Regions from separate parts of the Photobacterium sp. GB-1 genome, predicted to be linked through region 2. Evidence: riboswitches for the same ligand, from Rfam matches in the RefSeq annotation. Region 2 holds a riboswitch; each other region holds the start of a gene.
What was found. A riboswitch is a leader RNA that binds a small molecule or an ion and turns the genes downstream of it on or off. The one in region 2 is predicted to bind lysine.
Positions count from the first base shown of each region.

Region 1: another riboswitch for lysine. It lies ahead of lysC (lysine-sensitive aspartokinase 3); the one in region 2 lies ahead of C9J45_RS14045 (Na+/H+ antiporter NhaC family protein).
Region 3: another riboswitch for lysine. It lies ahead of C9J45_RS01360 (Na+/H+ antiporter NhaC family protein); the one in region 2 lies ahead of C9J45_RS14045 (Na+/H+ antiporter NhaC family protein).

Region 1 is NZ_PYOB01000006.1:6,932-10,080, reverse strand. It holds gene C9J45_RS08350 (PglL family O-oligosaccharyltransferase) at 1-11, shown strand, start outside; gene C9J45_RS08345 (alanine--glyoxylate aminotransferase family protein) at 65-1,183, opposite strand; lysine riboswitch at 1,422-1,606, shown strand; gene lysC (lysine-sensitive aspartokinase 3) at 1,708-3,078, shown strand.
Region 2 is NZ_PYOB01000014.1:68,620-71,768, forward strand. It holds gene ccoP (cytochrome-c oxidase, cbb3-type subunit III) at 1-1,186, shown strand, start outside; lysine riboswitch at 1,323-1,496, shown strand; gene C9J45_RS14045 (Na+/H+ antiporter NhaC family protein) at 1,582-3,149, shown strand, end outside.
Region 3 is NZ_PYOB01000001.1:330,913-334,061, reverse strand. It holds gene C9J45_RS01370 (lytic transglycosylase domain-containing protein) at 1-337, shown strand, start outside; gene C9J45_RS01365 (H-NS family nucleoid-associated regulatory protein) at 573-968, opposite strand; lysine riboswitch at 1,330-1,510, shown strand; gene C9J45_RS01360 (Na+/H+ antiporter NhaC family protein) at 1,597-3,149, shown strand, end outside.

The DNA.
Region 1 (3,149 bases), on a different contig from region 2:
CTGCTAAATAACTATAAAAAATGGCTACCCAATTGGTAGCCATTTTTATTTACTCATCAATAAATTACTTCAATGTGGTTTCTAGCACTTTTAAGCACAGCGCAACATTTTCACTTCTCGCACCATAGCCCATCAAACCGATACGCCACGCTTTACCTGCCAACGCACCTAAACCTGCTCCGATTTCCAAGTTGTAACGTTGCAGCAACTCATTACGTACCTCAGCATCATCAACGCCTTCAGGGATATAAACCGCATTGAGTTGGGGCAAACGTGACATTTCTTCTACCACAAATTGGATCCCAAGCTTTTCAAGCCCTGCTTTAAGCTCTTCATGGACATTTCGATGGCGCTGCCATGCATTTTCTAACCCTTCGTTTTGCAATAATACCAAGGCTTCATGCAACGCATATAAACTGTTTACAGGTGCAGTATGGTGATAGCTACGCTTACCTTCACCACTCCAATAACCTAGCACCAAACTTTGATCTAAAAACCAGCTTTGTACTTTGGTTTTACGTCGTTGGATCTTATCAATCGCCTTTTGAGAAAACGTTAATGGCGATAACCCCGGCGTGCAGGACAAACACTTTTGGCTACCTGAATAAACCGCATCTAATTGCCACTCGTCCACCAGCAAAGGAACACCACCAAGTGATGTCACCGCATCAACAATCGTTAAGCAATCATGTTTACGGGCAATTTCCGCCAATGTTTTCGCATCACTCAATGCGCCGGTTGAGGTTTCGGCATGTACAAAAGCAACAATTTTAATTTCAGGATCGTTTTGTAACGCTTGATCCACTAAATAAGGATCAACCGCCGCCCCCCATTCGTTATCCACAACGATAGCAACACCACCACAACGCTCGACATTTTCCCGCATCCGTTCCCCGAAAACGCCATTACGGCAAACTAGTACTTTATCCCCAGCTTCAACGAGATTAACAAAGCAGGCTTCCATTCCTGCACTACCTGGCGCTGAAACAGCGATAGTAAAGGCATTTTGGGTTTGAAAGGCATATTGCAACAATTGTTTTAATTCATCCATCATACCGATAAATAATGGATCAAGGTGCCCTACCGTAGGACGACTAAGCGCTTGTAATACTTGCGGATAAATATCTGATGGTCCCGGCCCCATGAGGGTTCGATGCGGCGGGATAAAGCTGGTAATTGTCATTCTTTTGCTCCGTAAAGTCATTGTCCCTGTCGATATTTTTATGTGGAACGCGTTGCTATCTATTTTAGAGTATTAGAGCCCTTTCATTGGTGCAAGCGACCTATAACGATCCTATGACACACATTGATGAAATATCATATGTAAATAAATTGTCATATTCCATTTGACAACAGGGTGATGAATCTTATTCAATAAGATGATATTTTATTCAAGCACTTATTATTCAAACAGTACGACTTAAAACGGAAGAGGAGCGTTACCTAGGTATCATAATGACAGGACCCCATCCAATCGCCATTATGAGAGGGAGAGTAACGCCGAGGTATAACTGATTAGGGGATGAGTTATATCGGCTATGAAGGTTGAATCCTTCTAGCTGTCACCAAGGTCAATGATTGACATTGGTGGGGAGCTTCTGGGTGAGTGACTATTCACCTCTTATGCTCTCCTGACAGGATGTCGGGAATACTCCCGAAAAAATAGCCTACCTTGTGATGTGTTTACTATTTAGGGAGAAATTAATTATGGACAAGGCTGCAACACATTCAGATTCACTCACTGTCGCAAAATTTGGCGGTACCAGTGTTGCTGATTACACCGCAATGAGCCGAAGTGCTGCCATTGTTACTGCTAATCCAGACACTAAAATTGTGTTAATCAGCGCCTGCTCTGGTGTCACGAATATTCTGGTAGAACTTGCCAATGGCGTGAGCGATTCAACGACCCGCCAACAGCGCATTCAGACACTGACCCAAACCCACCAAGATGTTCTTGATCAACTTCAGCACCCAGAAAATATTCAAGACGCTATTTACGGCCTACTTGATAACATCGCAACCTTAGCTGAACATGCGGCATCAACAACCTCTGCACAATTGACCGATCAAATTGTTAGCCATGGCGAGCTGCTTTCAACCCATCTTTTTAGTCAAATATTAGTCGAGCTAAACGCCCCAGCTGTACGTGTAGATATTCGTTCCATCATGCGTACTGATGATCAATTTGGTAAAGCGATCCCACAGCCAGAAACAATTAAGCAATTAGCGACTGAGCAATTATTACCACTATTAGACAATAATATCGTGGTATCACAAGGCTTTATTGGATCAAACAGCCAAGGTGTTACGACAACACTTGGTCGTGGGGGGAGTGACTATAGTGCCGCTTTAATCGCAGAAGCCGTAAATGCTAGCACATTAGAGATTTGGACTGACGTACCGGGTTTATACACTACCGACCCACGTATTACATCGGCCGCTAAACCGATCAAAGAGATCAGTTTTAGCGAAGCATCTGAAATGGCAAACTTTGGTGCTAAAATTTTACACCCATCAACCCTAGTACCTGCTGTTCGTCAACAGATCCCAGTATTTGTAGGTTCATCAAAAGCACCAGAGCAAGGCGGTACTTGGATCAGACAATCCGTTGAAGAAGCGCCACTATTTAGAGCACTCGCATTACGTGCCAACCAAACCATGGTGACACTCACGAGCTTAAATATGTTCCATGCATATGGCTTTTTAGCAGAAGTCTTTCGTATCTTGGCTGAACATAAAATCTCAGTTGATCTCATCACAACCTCAGAGGTCAGCGTTTCACTGACCTTAGATCAAACTGATACGGGTGGCGGTGCGCCAACGCTTCCGCTTCAAGTCGTTGAAGAATTAAGCCAATTATGTGTGGTTGACGTCGAGCAAGGGCTATCACTGGTTGCACTTATCGGTAACCAAATGAGTGATACGAAAGGCTCAGCCAAAGATATCTTTGGCGCGCTAGAAGATCATAACCTTCGTATGATTTGCTACGGCGCTAGCCCACATAATTTATGTTTCTTAATTAATGAAGATGAAGCTAAAGACGTGGTTCGCACACTGCACGCATCTTTATTGGAATAAGCTCTTTCTAACTAACCCAAATAAAGTTCCGATAAACAAAAAGGCGCATTGAGCGCCTTTTTTATTCACTA
Region 2 (3,149 bases):
TTTAACGCCATTTGGCACGCTTTATTCTACCAATATTTCAGCACATCCAACCTATGGTATTGGGGATTACACCTACGATGAATTTTATGATGCGCTACATAAAGGTAAAGGCAAGCATGGTTACCTTTATCCAGCGATGCCCTACTCGTCTTATCAGTATGTGACAGATGAAGACACACAAGCACTTTGGGCTTATATGCAATCGCTTAATTTTGTGAATACTCGTAATGAAGAAAACAAGATGATGTTCCCAAGTAATATCCGGTTAGGACTACTTGGTTGGAATATTGCCTTTCTTAATACCGACCCTTTGCAATACCCAGCAGATGCCACCGAACAATGGAAACGGGGTAAATATTTAACCATGGGGTTAGGCCATTGTTCGGAATGTCATACTCCACGTAACGTTGCACAAGCTTTGATAGAAAAAGAGTTATTCCAAGGCAATTTAATTGATGGCTGGAAGGCTCCGGATATTACCGCAACAGAGTTATACCAAGACCGTTGGGATGTAAAAACATTAACCGAGTTTTTAAAAACGGGTCATTCAGATAAAGGAACCGCATTTGGTGGTATGGCGGAAGTGGTACAAAACAGTACCCGCTTCTTAACAAAGCAAGACGTTGCAGCCATTGCGGAATACTTGATCACTGGTGATAAATATAACGAGTTAGATAGCTCGGTTCCTCAGCTTAACCCACCAGGCTTTGGTGACTTGGTGCCAGCCAATGTTGATATTCAAACCGTAGAGCTAAAACCGTTAAGTAGCAACGATCCTGAAAACGAAGCCAAACTATATGGTGTGTATGTGCAAACCTGTGGTGCATGCCATGGTAAAGACGGTAAAGGTAGGAAAGGGATCGCCCCTACGCTGCTTAACAACGGGATAATTATGCACAGTGATCCTTACGATACGATTGCCGTTACCATTCGTGGTTTATCGCCAAACTTCATGGAACAAGACAGTAACTTTATGCCTATGAGTAGCTTTAACTCGGTGCTCAGTGATGCCAACCTTGCGAAATTAATTAGCTTTGTCCGCGATAAGTTAGGTGATAGAACTGTACCTGTTACACCACAAGAAGTAGCAGAGGTAAGAAAAGATTTAATTAAAGGTGGCTATGCTGGGAATATACACTCCATGACAACACCAGAACAAAATCAGCCCAATAGCATAACAGAATGAGCGATTATCTAAATGGAATATATCGCTACTAATTGGTTAACATGCCATCAACAGTAACAATATTTACAATTAATATGCATTTTCTGTCTGCTTTTTATTGCCTAAGCAAAATTAATAGGTATCATCAAATTTCAATCCTTTGAGTAGAGGCGCGCTGCCTAAAAGTATCCGGATGGAGGGTGACACCTTTGAAGTCTGGGGAAAGGAGTCGGCGCCGAAGTGTTTGTTGTGTCGTCAACAATCGCTGGGTCTGCATTAAATAAGTGCAGAACTGCCATAGTTATTTTGTCTATGGAGCGCTACCCTAAGGGATACGAAGAAGTATTTTTTCTCCTGAAATCTGTTTCTCTATCCTTTCGGTAGATCTCCACCTAATATAGGTGTTTAAGAGATCCATGAATCTAGTTCAATATTCTGACTCCCTGCTATCAGTTGTACCACCCTTACTGGCGGTTGTTTTAGCAATCACTACACGACGTGTATTGTTATCACTTGGCCTTGGTATTGTTGCAGGCGCAATCCTTCTTAATGATTACAGCCCTTTAGCGGCGCTTCAATATATCGTAAATAAAGTTGTAGGCCTTGTTTGGGCAGACGGTGCTGTAAATAGCGGTAACGTTAATATGATCATCTTTATGCTTTTGCTCGGTGGTTTGATCAGCTTAATGACAGCAACAGGTGCCACTAAAGCATTTGCTGAATGGGGTGTTCGTCGCTGTAAAGATCGCCGTAGCGCAAATATGCTAACGGGTTTAATGGTTTTTGCTTTCTTTATTGATGACTTTTTCCATAGCTTATCTGTGGGGCCTATTTGTCGCCCAGTAACAGATCGCTTCAATATCTCACGTGCAAAGCTTGCTTATTTACTTGATTCAACGGCTGCACCTGTTTGTGTTATCACGCCAATTTCTTCTTGGGGTGCTTACATTATTGCTATTCTTAGCGGTATTTTAGTAACAAACCATATTACCGATATCAGTGCTATTTCATTGTTTGTTCAAATGATCCCAATGAACTTATACGCCGTGTTTACGCTATTAATGGTTATCGTTGTTATTTTCTTCCAACTTAACATTGGTCCAATGCGTCAACACGAAGCATGGGCAGAAGAAGGTAAGCTTTGGGATGAATCTAAAGGCCACCCTAAAGGCTTAGAAATTACGACTGAGTCTGAAGGCCAAGGTACTATGATTGATATGGTATTGCCTATTCTGACACTGACAGTCTCAAGCGTTATCTTTATGATCATCAGTGGTGCTGAAGTATTAAGCGCAAAAGGCGAGGCTTTTAGCTTAATTGCTTCTTTAGAGCATACCGATCTAGGTGCTTCATTGGTTAATGCATCTTTATGTAGCCTCGCTGTTTCTATTCTTCTAGCTTTACGTTTAAAGCTGCCACGTAAGACTTGGTTAACTGCGGCACCTCAAGGTGTACAAGCGATGATCCCTGCAATCATTATTCTACTTTTTGCATGGACGATCGGTACTGTTGTGAGTGATATGTCTACAGGCCAATACCTAGCCTCTTTAACAAAAGGGGGGTTCCCAACGGAATTACTACCAGCGTTAGTCTTCATCCTTTCATGTGCAATGTCATTTGCGACAGGTACAAGCTGGGGCACGTTCGGTATTATGTTGCCACTTGCTGGTGATATGGCGGTAGCAAGTGATGCTCACCTATTAATGCCGATGTTATCTGCAGTACTTGCAGGTTCGGTATTTGGTGATCACAGCTCACCTATTTCAAGCACAAGTATCTTGTCTGCAACAGGTGCAGGTAGTCACCATATGGATCACGTTATGACTCAGCTTCCTTATGCTATTACTGTCGCTTTTGGCGCACTATTAGGTTATTTGGCAATGGGTATCTTATCTTCAACAATTGCGGGTATTGCAGTAAGCTCTGTTTGGTTCCTTGCATGTTGTACGATTCACCTACGTCGTCATAAGAAACAACTGCAAGC
Region 3 (3,149 bases), on a different contig from region 2:
GGATGTTTTTGCATCTGCAGCGAATTACCTAAAAAAATCAGGTTGGAATGATAAATATACTTGGGGACGTCAAGTTAAGATCCCATCATCATTATCGGCCGATTTAAAAGGTACGGGTGTAGAAAAAACCAAAACACTAGCACAATGGCAAACACTCGGTGTTCGTACTATGAGTGGTGGGAATTTACCCAAAGAAGACATTGATGCATGGTTAATTCAACCTGATGACGAACATGGGCGTGCTTACCTTGTTTATGGTAATTACCAAACATTAATGAAATGGAATCGTTCTCATTATTTTGCTTTAGCTGTCAGCCATCTTGCTGATCGTATCTAATAGCTATAACCAATAATAAAAGGTTATCTGTATTGAAAGTCAGGCACTACTGCCTGGCTTTTTATTTTGATATGTGTTTTCTATATTTAAAAGCGAATAAATATTTGCCTAGACATATCTTTAAGCAATTCGAAAACAGCGTTGTTTAGATTGATGTCTATAATTCTTGGTTCATGACAGTATAAAAAAAAGCCCAACTAAGTTGAGCTTTCTAAATATATGGTAGGAAATGAAATTAGATTTCAAATTCTTCTAAAGATTTACCATTTTCAAGTGCTTGCTTAAGCGCGCTTGGTGTACGGCCTTGGCCTGTCCACGTTTTTTCTTCACCGTTTTCATCGATGAATTTATATTTAGCTGGACGTGCAGCACGTTTTGCTTTTGGTGCTTTTGAAAGGCTTGCTAACAATTCTTCAGGGTCGATACCATCAGCTAATAGCATTTCACGGTATTGAGCTAGTTTTTCATTACGCTCATTTTCTTTTGCTTGTTCTTCTTCTTCAGCTTCAGCACGTTCTTGAACAACGGTAGTTAATTTCTCTAAAGCTTCTTCTAGTTGCTCTAAAGTATATTCACGAGAAAGTGCACGAAGACTACGAAGGTTTAAAAGTGCTTTCATTGCATCAGACATTTTTATATTTCCTGTTATTTTTAACTAACTGTAAATAATAATAGCAGTGTCGAATCATTTATTACAATAGTAATGCTTTTATTCATTATGTCAAAACACTTTAAACATTCTTTATTGTTAATTGTTAATAATAGCGATATTCGTATTTTTATAAAAATACGAATATCGGATTTATGCTTAATAGATGTTTAAATGGTTACAAAATGAAACATATCTGCTCGTAGGTTCATACTATTTAATGAGTGAAGCTATACTTAGATAAGATTATATTTATAAAGCAATGTTATTTGTTCTGTTGTTAAATGTTTCATGTGATGTTGTTGCAAATAATGAAACATTACGTAGAATAATCGCAACCTTGATGTAAGGTAGAGGCGCGTTATCTAATAGTAATTAACAAGAGGGTGAAACCAATGACGGTTAATGAAAGGAGCTAATGCCGAAGTAAGAGTGACGTCAAATCCTTTTTCTGGGGTTGTATTGAATAAGTGCAACACTGCCATAGTATATAATCATATTCACTATGGAGCGCTACTGTGAATAGAGAAGAGCCAAGACGTTCTTCAAATATGGTTAACCGCCATGTTATCCAGTAGATCTCCAACCTAATTCGGTTGTCTTTGAGATCATGAATTTAGTAGATTACTCCCATTCATTAGTATCCATTATTCCTCCTATTGTTGCGTTAGGGTTAGCGATACTTTCTCGGCGTGTGTTAGTTTCTCTTGGTGCGGGTATCGTATTAGGAGCACTTTACTTAAATGACTTTTCATTTAACCATTCAGCTTCTTATTTAGGAGGCACTATACAAAACTTATTCATATCTGATGGTGGTATTAATACCTGGAATATGAGTATTGTTTTATTCCTCATTATATTAGGCATGACGACAGCATTGTTAACATTGTCTGGTGGTACTCGTGCATTTGCTGCATGGGCACAAACAAAAATTAAAACGAAAAGGGGCGCGAAACTGCTTGCTGCCTTTTTAGGCGTGTTTATTTTTGTTGATGATTACTTTAATAGTTTAGCGGTGGGTTCTATCGCTCGTCCTGTAACGGATCGCTATTATGTATCTCGTTCTAAATTGGCTTATATATTGGATTCAACAGCCGCTCCAATGTGCGTTCTAATGCCGGCATCGAGTTGGGGTGCGTATATAATTACGTTAATTGGCGGTATTTTAGTTACGCATGGAGTAACAGAATATACACCTTTAAGTGCCTTTTTAACGCTAGCGCCAATGAACTTCTATGCTATTTTTGCTTTAGCTATGGTTTTTGTTGTGTCTTGGTTCCAATGGGATATTGGACCAATGAAAAAACATGAGATGGCAGCAATGCATGGCCGTGGTTTTGATGAAGGCGGTGATGTTGATGAACAAGCAAAAGATTTAACTGACGAATTAGAAATTGTTGAAAGTACGAAAGGTAAAGTTGGCGATTTAATTTGGCCGATTGTTATTTTAATATTTGCCACGTTCTTTTTTATGATTTTTACAGGCTATCAAGCATTAGCAGCAGATGGTAAATCTTTTGCTCTGCTAGGTGCGTTTGAAAATACTGATGTCGGTAAGTCACTTTGTCTTGGTGGTTTATTTGGCTTAGTTGCTGCGATTATTCCAGTCATTCGCCAGCGTATTGCATTTAATGAAGTTATTCGCACATTATGGATTGGTGCTAAATCCATGTTTGGTGCGATTTTAATTTTATTATTCGCGTGGAGTATTGGTAGCGTTATTGGTGATATGAAAACGGGTCAATATTTATCAACCCTTGTACAAGGGAATATTAACCCTATGTTATTACCGATGATCTTATTTTTATTATCAGGCGTGATGGCATTTTCTACAGGTACGTCGTGGGGCACGTTTGGCATTATGTTACCTATAGCTGGTGATTTAGCTGGGGCAACCGATATTACCTTGATGTTACCAATGCTAGCGGGAGTATTAGCAGGCTCTGTATTTGGTGATCACTGTTCACCGATTTCAGATACTACAATATTGTCTTCAACGGGGGCACGTTGCCATCATATTGATCATGTCGCAACGCAACTTCCTTACGCAGTTTCTGTCGCCTTTGTTTCTACTATTGGCTTCCTTGTGCTAGGTATGACTGACTCATTACCCGTAGCCTTCATCGCGGCTATAATTACTTTTATTATGGTTTGTGTGTTGTT